Regions from separate parts of the Streptomyces sp. NPDC014727 genome, predicted to be linked through region 4. Evidence: riboswitches for the same ligand, from Rfam matches in the RefSeq annotation. Region 4 holds a riboswitch; each other region holds the start of a gene.

Region 1 (2,194 bases), on a different contig from region 4:
GAGGACAGGTGACCGTACTGCGAGTAGTGGCCGTCGGCGTGCTTGATGACGACCTGGTTGCCGTACGCGCCACCCCAGCCGGCGGTGACGACGGTGCCGGAGGTGATGGCCTTCACGCTGGTGCCGGTGAAGACGGGGAAGTCGATCCCGGTGTGGCTGCCGCTGGACCAGTTGGAGCCGGAGGCACGGTAGCCGGTGGTGTGGTTGCCGGGGACCGGGTGGACGTAGCCGGAGCTGCTGCTCTGGGCGGCCGGGGCGGAGGTCTTGGACTCCTTGACCGGGGCGGACTTGGCCGGGGCGGACTTCTCCACGACCGACGAGGGAACCGAGAGGGCCTTCGAGGGGAGGGCCGATCCCGCGCCGGCGCCGGTGGCCGCGTCGTCGGCCGACGCCTTGCCGCCGAGCGTCAGCTTCATGCCCGGGAAGATCAGACCGGGGTCGTCGCCGACGACCTTGCGGTTGTCCTGGTACAGCTTCTGCCAGCCGCCCTCGATCTTGTGCTCGGTGGCGATCTTCGACAGGTAGTCGCCGGAGACGACGGAGTAGGTCGTGGTGGCGGCCTGCTTCTGCGCGACCGGCTGGGCCGGGGCGGCATGCGCGGCGATGGAGGCGGACTGCGCGGCGGCGGCCGGGGCGGTCTGTTCCGCGGCGTGGGCACCGGTGGCGCCGAGCAGCGGCAGCGCGATGACGGCACCACCGGCGCCTGCGGCGGCGACACCACGGGCGATGACGCCGGACTTCGTACGACGATGCTTACCCGATATGGGCATGGGGTGTTTCCTCTCCGGCGCCTACGAGGTGAGCTGTCGGGTTCGGGCTGGAGATGCCCGGCCGCGCCGAGCGCGGCTTCACCCCGAGCCGGCCGGATTTCTCCGATCGGCGGCCTACCTGGTTCCCCCGCTCCTGCCACACGATGAGTGGGTGCGAATTCCGGGCGGCGGCAGGATTAGGCGGTCCGACCGGATTGACGGCGACCGTAAGCGAGTCTGGACGGCGAGAACAAGCCATCGGTTCCGCACCGGAATCCGCGCCGGGAATTCGACACGGAATTCCGGTCACACTCCGTGGATCAAAGATCTTGAATTTCCGCGCCGCGCACGGAATATCCGACCGCCCCGCCAGCACACACCGTCACGGATATGATCCCGCTCACGAGCGGGCGACCATCCACCCGACAAACAGTGCGTGTTCGGACCAAATCTGCGCATTGCGGACACATCATGTTCATCGCTCGCGCCGCAGCCTCAGCACCCCCGCGTCGAGATCCCCCTGAAGCCCGGTGTGCAGCCCCTGGTGCAGCAGCACCGAACCGTGGTGCACCTCCCCGGTGTCCAGGCAGGTGTACGTCGCCGCGGGGTCGAGCCCGCGCAGCCTGAGGGCCGGGGGCCGCTCCCCGTATCGCTGCGCCTCCAGCCACATCAGGACCACGCTCTCCTCCCCGTGGACGTACTGGACCGCGCTGAGTCCGCCCCGCGGGGCGCGCAGCCGGTACAGGGCGCCGTGCTGCACCACCGACCGGATCTCCTTGTAGAGGCCCACCCAGTCCCGCGCCTCGGCGAGTTCCCCCTCACTCCATTCAGTGAGGTCCCCGCCGACCCCGAGCACACCGGCCATCGCGCTCACGAAGCGGAAGCGCAGCGAGCTGACCCGGTCGTTGAGCTGGACGTTCGGACTGTCGGTGACCCAGGCGGCCATCACCCGGGCCGGATGGATCTGACCGAAGCCCTCCTGGATGGCGAGGCGGTCGAGCGGGTCGGTGTTGTCGGAGGTCCACACCTGGTCCGTACGGGACAGAATCCCCAGATCGATCCGGCCGCCGCCGCCCGAGCAGGACTCGAAGGCGACCGAGGGGTGCGCGGCCCGGAGTCGGTCGATCAGCGCGTAGAGGGCGTGCACATGCTCGACCCAGAGCTTCTGCGGATACTCCTCGCCGGGCCAGCCCGCATCGGTGAAGGAGCGGTTGAAGTCCCATTTCACATAGTCGACGGGCGCGCTGGAGAGCAGCGCGTCCAATTGCTCGTAGAGATGGTCCCGCACATCGGTGCGGGCCAGATTGAGCACCAGCTGATTACGGAACTCGGTACGCGTCCGGCCGGGGAAGTGCTGCACCCAGTCCGGGTGTGCGCGATAGAGATCGCTGTCGGCATTCACCATTTCCGGCTCGACCCAGATGCCGAACTGCATACCGAGACCG
Region 2 (2,194 bases), on a different contig from region 4:
GGCCCGCTCAGTCGGACGACCGCCCGTCCCCTGGGACGAAAAAGGACCCAAGAGCGAGCATTACGGGGCGAACAGCCAGAATTTTACTGCCCAGTAACTACAGAAGTTGAACGATCACGCACTGCCGTGGCCACCTCCGGAACCCGCCCCGCGGGGGCCGGCCCCCGCCCGTACGGACGCGATACGAGGACGACGCGCCCCGCCGGGACGGAGCCGCCGCACATACAGGTGACGCGCCCCGCGGAAGCAAGGGGTCACACGGAAACCCCGGCCCGGCGCGTACGGGGGAACGCGCGCCGGGCCGGGGTGCTCAGGGAGGAGAGGTCCCGGACTACTTCGTCAGGTGCAGCTGCTGACCCGGGTAGATCAGGTCGGCGTCCTTGACGATGTCCTTGTTCAGCTCGAACAGGTGCTGCCAGCCGCCCTTGACCTTGTGGTCGGCGGCGATCTTGCTCAGGGAGTCGCCGGAGACGACCTTGTACTCGCCGTCGCCCTTCTTGACCTTCTCGCCGGTCGGGGTGGTGACGGTCTTCTTCGACTCGGCCTGCGGGGCGGCGGAGCGGTCCGAGCGGTTGGTGGCGGGGACCTCGGTGCGCTCGGCCTTCTTCGGCTGAACCGGCTGCGACTGCTGCTTGGGCGCGGCCGGGGCGCTCTGCTGCTGCGTGGCGCCGGAGTCGGTCTTCGAGGAGGAGCCGGTGTCGACGCCCGGGTCCACACCGTCGTTGCGCAGGTTGCCGGCGCCGGCACAGCCCCAGGCACCCGGGCCCTGCATGGCGAGGAGCTTCTCGGCGGTGGCGATCTGCTGAGCCTTGGTGGCCAGGTCGGCACGGGGGGCGTACTGCGTACCGCCGGCGGCGGCCCAGCTGGACTGCGAGAACTGCAGACCGCCGTAGTAGCCGTTGCCGGTGTTGATGGACCAGTTGCCACCGGACTCGCACTGCGCGACGGCGTCCCAGGTCGCGACGGAGGCCGCGGAGGCACCGGTCGCACCCATCAGCGGGACGGCGACTGCGGTACCGGCGACACCGGCGAGCGTGGCGACACGGACGGCCTTGGACGGGCGACGGTGCTTGCCCTTGCTGGAAAACAGCATGGAACTTCTCCTCACCGACGCCTACGAGGTGAGCTGTCGGGTTCGGGCCAAGTGAGTTGCCCGGTCGCACGTCCTAGCACGCGACTTCACCCCAAGCCGCCCCTGATCCGCCTTTCGACGATCGGGCCGGCGCCTACCTGGGTCCCCCGCTCCTGCCTACGGCGCTTTACGCGTCTGTTCCCTTCGACCGACGGCAGGATTCGGCGTGACGGTCAACGGGGCCCGCGGTGCGAGCGGTTCCGACCGTAAACACAGGCAACCCCACATTCAAAGATGGACACATCAGACAATCAGCCCTTACTTGCATCTGAGGAACCGTCGTTTTCGCAGGTCGGAGGCGATACGGAAGGACTCCCCGGGCGCGACACGCCGTTGACGCAAAGAGACCCATGTCTCACTTACACATAAGTGGACATAGGTCCCTGAACTACCCCGGTTTTTGAGGCCCTATTAGCCGATTTTCAGACTGCCCTCAGTCGGCCTTCACATCGAGACGGAGGCTCTGGCCAGGGAGGATGAGGTCCGGGTCGGAGCCGACCGCCCCCTTGTTGGCCTCATAGAGCGCGGGCCAGCCGCCGGGAACCTTCTGTGCATCAGCAATCGCCCAGAGGTTGTCGCCGGAACGGACGGTGTACGCGCCGTCGGCAGCCGACGCGCCCGCGTCGTCCGCGTCGCGGGCGTCGCGGGCGTCGCCGCCACCGCGGGAGGCATGGCGACCCGAGTCGCGGTCGACGCCGCCGTTCGCGTCCGGGCTCCCTTCGGGCGCCGGGGCGCCGCGATGCTTGCCGCTCACACCATTGGACGAGTCCGACGTACGGGGTGAATCGGACGCGTCGGGGGACGGATGCGAGGACGGGGCGGCCGACTCGGCGGCCGAAGGCTTCGCGGAGTGGCCCTTCTTGCCCGCCGGCTTGCCGTGGGCACCCGAGGTGCTGCCGGCCCTGTCCGCCGGCGTGGCGGCATCCGAGGGAGTGGCCGACGCGTCGTCAGCCGGCTCCGCACCGTTCGTCGGCTCGCCGGAGGGCGCGATCCCGGGGTCGACACCCGGCAGCGCCCCGTCCGCCGCGAGACCGGAGATGACCGCACAGCTGGGCCAGGCCC
Region 3 (2,194 bases), on a different contig from region 4:
TACTGGCCGAGATCCCGCCCGGGTTGTCGCGGGTGCGGATCGTCAACCGCGGCCATCCCGAGCCGATCCTGCTGCATCCGGACGGGGCGCTGGATGTGCTGGGGCCGTCGGTGCCCGCGCTGCCGCTCGGGATGGATCTGGGGGTGTGGCCCGACCGGGCGGACGAATGGGATCTGCAGGCGGGGACGACTCTGCTCCTCTACACCGATGGTCTCTCCGAAGCGCGGAACGCCGACGGGGTCTTCTACGATCCGGCGGCGCGGCTGCGCGGGCGGATCTTTCCGGGACCCGAGGAACTGCTGTCCGCCCTGACCGACGACGTGCGGCGGCACACGGGCGGCGAGACGACCGACGACATGGCACTGCTCGCGGTCGTACGTCCTGCGGAGGGGCAGCCGCACCGGCGCAGGACAGTGAAGATCGTGGGACTGGACACGATGTGACGGGTGGGGCGGGTGTGTGGTGCGGACCGGGCGGAGTCCCGGGCACGGCATGCCACCGTCCGTAACCGAAGCGCACCGCTCCGCATAACATTTGACGCAACGTCAGAAACTGGGTAATGGCTGAGGGGCGATCAACTCATCCGATTCCACCCGGCTATGTCCCGTAAAGTCCAGGCCAAGACCGGAACGATCAGTGGGAACAGCTTGGAATCGGGCCCGGGTGTCTATTAACGTTCGATAACGCAGCGCGGTCGTCCCAGCCGTCGTCAGTGGCGGCACCGTGCGCGAGCGCCGAATTCCGCAAGGGAACCGGGGAACCACCTACATGGGGTGAATCGGACACCTGTGTCTCGTGAGAGGCAGAGGCGCCCGTAGGAGACCTTCCTGCTCCGAACCCGTCAGCTAACCCGGTAGGCGAGAAGGAAGGAAAGGAGTGCGCCCAAGTGGCGTCCAACAAGCCTGCCCCCGAGGCCCCCGCGCGGTTCACCTCCGACTTCGTCCCGGGTGCCGACTTCGGCTCCGGTTCTGACTACGGCCTCGGGTACGGCCCCGGTTTCGCTTCCGACGCCGGTTACGCAACCACCGGGACGGGAACGGCGTTCGGCACCGGCTACGGCACCGAGCCGGGCGCCGACTTCACCGGCGAGTTCGGGTCCGGTGAGTTCGGGTCCGGTGAGTTCCGTGGGTCCGGCGACTCGGCAGAGCTCCGCAGGGGTTTTTGCGCCGACGGCGACGGTGAGCCCGAACGAAGCCGGGACGAGTGGAACCCCACCGAGGAGTCCGTCCGCCCTGTGCGCGGCAAGCACCGCGTCGCCAAGCAGCGCAACGGACTTGCCCGTAGCTCCACCGTGCTCGGGGTCGGCGTCATCGCGGCGGTCGGTGCGGGCGGCATTGCCACCGCGCAGAGCAAGCCGGCGGTCTCCATCTCGCTTCCCGATTCCATCGCGGACAACCTGCCCGACGCCAAGTCCCTTCCCGGTGTGGGTTCCCTGTTCTCCGGCGAGTCCGAAGCCGACAAGGCCGAGGCCGTCGCCGCGTCCGCGCCGCTGACCACCGCCGGCATCACCACCGCCGAGGCCCAGCGGGGCACGACGGACGCGGGCGAGGCGCTCCGTGCCCGTATCCTCCAGCAGGCCGAGCAGCAGCAGGACGCCGCCGACGCCGAGGCCAGGGCCGCCGAGGAGAAGGCGGCCGCGGAGAAGGCTGCCGCCGAGGCCAAGAAGCAGCAGGACGCGGCCGAGGCCAAGATCGCCGCCGAGAAGAAGAAGGCGGAGGAAGAGGCCAAGAAGAAGGCGGAGGCGCTGCGGCTCGCCAAGCTCGCCGCCAGCTACGCCATCCCGACCACCTCGTACACGATCACCTCGACCTTCGGCGAGGCCGGCTCGATGTGGTCCTCCGGCTACCACACCGGCCTCGACTTCGCGGCGCCGACGGGTACCCCGATCAAGGCCATACACGGCGGCACCATCAAGTCGGCCGGCTGGTCCGGTTCGTACGGCTACCGCACGGTGCTGGAGCTCGAAGACGGTACGGAGCTGTGGTTCTGCCACCAGTCCTCGATCGGTGTCAGTGTCGGCCAGAAGGTCACGACCGGTGACACCATCGGCCGGGTCGGAGCGACCGGCAATGTGACCGGCCCGCACCTCCACCTGGAGGTCCACACCCCGGCCGGTACGGGCATCGACCCGATGGCCTGGCTGCGCGGCAAGGGTCTCAACCCCTGATCGGCCGGCCGCCTCGCGGCCCACATG
Region 4 (2,194 bases):
CCGCCTCCCGCCGATGTACCGCTGCCGGACCCCGCCGCCTTCGCGGCCTCCTCGGCCTTGCGGTCCGCCTCCGCCTTGGCGGCGGCCTGCTGCCGCGCCAGTTCCTCCGCCTTGCGCTCGGCCTCCGCCTCCTTCTTCCGCTCCAGCGCCGCGAGCCGCGCCTTCTCCTCGGCGGTCAGCTTCGACAGCATCGTCTGCGCCTCGCCCAGCTTCTGCTGGACGTTCTGCTTGCTGGTGCGCAGCGTGGCCTGGGTCGTGGTCAGCGTCTCCAGGCTGCGCACCGCTTCGGCGCGCTTCTTCGAGGCCTTCGCCTGCTGGGCGCGGAAGTCCGTGACCGCCTTCTCCTGCTGACCGGTCATCCGGTTCATCAGCTGGCTCTGGTCGAAGTACGACTGCGGGTCGTCGGCGAGGAAGAAGGTGGCGCTCGGCGTGAGCGACCCGGTGCGGTACTGCGCGGCCGCGTAGGCGCCGAGCGTCCTGCGGGCTTCGTTGAGTTCGTCGGCGCGCTTCGCCACGTCGTCCAGGAGGACGTCCACCTTGGTGCGCTGGGCGGCGGAGGCCTCCTTCGCCTGGTTGTAGCGCTGGGTCGCGGTGCCCGCCTGCCGGTAGAGGTCGTCGACCTTCTTCTGGACGTCCTCGATGCTGGGCTTCGGAGCGGGGGCCGCCGTGGCGCTCTGCGTGGAGAGCAGGGTCACGGACGCCAGCGCGGCCGTCGTGAGACCGACGGCCGGTGTGGTGGTGCGCACCCGGGTACGCGGTTTGCGATGCGATGCCAAGACGGCATCTCCTTCCGTGGACCGCCTACCGGGTTAGCTGTCGGGTTCGGGCGGAACGGAAGGCTGCCCTACGGTCCGAGTGGGGGATAAGGACCGATTCACCCCGGTGACGCGTATGGGTCCCCGGCTCCGGACGTCCGTGAGGACAGCCCGGATTCGGCGCGGGCGCCCGCTCGGCGTGGTTCGCCTCAGGGGGTACGGGCCACCCGGTCGAGCACGGTAGCCAACCCGTGGTGCTGCTGTGAAGGTCGATGTTCGATATGCCCGATACGTTTTCGTGACCTCCGTGGGGCGGAGGTGACGAGGGCGGCCGAGGCCCGGAATCTCTTACGGAGGGTGGATGTCCGCTCTCTTTGCGTGCCCGGCGGCCGGGTGTGGTTCGCCGAGCGGCAGTCATGTGTCGGTGCGGCGGCCTAGACTCGACAAGCGATGAGCAGCCTCTTTGACGACAGCTTCCTGGCCGGCCTCCAGCACTCGGAGGAAGAGCCCCCGCCGCCCCCCGAGGACTCCGCACCCGAAGCGGTGCCGGAGGACCTCTTCGCGGGCGTCTTCGACGGGCCCCCGCCGCCCAGGGACGCGTACTACCGTGACGGTGCGCACCGCCCCGTCATCGATTCCGCGGCGCTCCTCGACGGGCTGAACACCGAACAGCGCGCCGCGGTGGTCCACGCCGGCTCCCCCTTGCTCATCGTCGCCGGGGCGGGCTCGGGCAAGACCCGGGTGCTGACCCACCGGATCGCCCACCTCCTCGCCGAGCGCGGGGTGCACCCCGGCCAGATCCTGGCGATCACCTTCACCAACAAGGCCGCGGGCGAGATGAAGGAGCGCGTCGAACAGCTCGTCGGACCGCGCGCCAACGCCATGTGGGTCATGACCTTCCACAGCGCGTGCGTACGCATCCTGCGCCGCGAGTCGAAGAAGCTCGGCTTCACCTCGTCGTTCTCGATCTACGACGCCGCCGACTCCAAGCGGCTGATGGCCCTGGTCTGCCGTGATCTCGACCTCGACCCGAAGCGCTTCCCGCCGAAGTCGTTCACGGCCAAGGTCTCCAACCTGAAGAACGAACTGATCGACGAGGAGACCTTCGCCGGCCAGGCTGCGGACGGTTTCGAGAAGACCCTCGCCCAGGCCTACGCGATGTACCAGTCCCGGCTGCGCGAGGCCAACGCGCTGGACTTCGACGACATCATCATGACGACGGTCCACCTGCTGCAGGCGTTCCCCGACGTCGCCGAGCACTACCGCCGCCGCTTCCGGCACGTCCTGGTCGACGAGTACCAGGACACCAACCACGCCCAGTACACCCTCGTACGCGAACTGGTCGGCCCGGCCGGCGAGCACGACGCCCCCGCCGAGCTGTGCGTCGTCGGTGACGCGGACCAGTCGATCTACGCGTTCCGCGGCGCGACCATCCGCAA

Evidence for each region. Region 4 has a riboswitch for cyclic di-AMP ahead of ACF1B9_RS04150 (NlpC/P60 family protein). Riboswitches for the same ligand answer to the same signal wherever they lie in the genome.
Region 1: it holds a riboswitch for cyclic di-AMP, as region 4 does, so the genes downstream of both, ACF1B9_RS34420 (peptidoglycan DD-metalloendopeptidase family protein) here and ACF1B9_RS04150 (NlpC/P60 family protein) in region 4, are expected to answer to the same signal.
Region 2: it holds a riboswitch for cyclic di-AMP, as region 4 does, so the genes downstream of both, ACF1B9_RS21705 (transglycosylase family protein) here and ACF1B9_RS04150 (NlpC/P60 family protein) in region 4, are expected to answer to the same signal.
Region 3: it holds a riboswitch for cyclic di-AMP, as region 4 does, so the genes downstream of both, ACF1B9_RS33175 (M23 family metallopeptidase) here and ACF1B9_RS04150 (NlpC/P60 family protein) in region 4, are expected to answer to the same signal.

What each region holds. Positions count from the first base shown of each region.
Region 1 is NZ_JBIBYR010000038.1:6,588-8,781, reverse strand. Features, by position in the region: gene ACF1B9_RS34420 (peptidoglycan DD-metalloendopeptidase family protein) at 1-770, opposite strand, end outside; cyclic di-AMP (ydaO/yuaA leader) riboswitch at 774-934, opposite strand; gene ACF1B9_RS34415 (alpha-galactosidase) at 1,225-2,194, opposite strand, start outside.
Region 2 is NZ_JBIBYR010000013.1:132,726-134,919, reverse strand. Features, by position in the region: gene ACF1B9_RS21705 (transglycosylase family protein) at 332-1,093, opposite strand; cyclic di-AMP (ydaO/yuaA leader) riboswitch at 1,097-1,267, opposite strand; gene ACF1B9_RS21700 (transglycosylase family protein) at 1,566-2,194, opposite strand, start outside.
Region 3 is NZ_JBIBYR010000034.1:21,053-23,246, reverse strand. Features, by position in the region: gene ACF1B9_RS33180 (PP2C family protein-serine/threonine phosphatase) at 1-443, shown strand, start outside; cyclic di-AMP (ydaO/yuaA leader) riboswitch at 723-875, shown strand; gene ACF1B9_RS33175 (M23 family metallopeptidase) at 887-2,167, shown strand.
Region 4 is NZ_JBIBYR010000002.1:110,763-112,956, forward strand. Features, by position in the region: gene ACF1B9_RS04150 (NlpC/P60 family protein) at 1-776, opposite strand, end outside; cyclic di-AMP (ydaO/yuaA leader) riboswitch at 783-948, opposite strand; gene pcrA (DNA helicase PcrA) at 1,206-2,194, shown strand, end outside.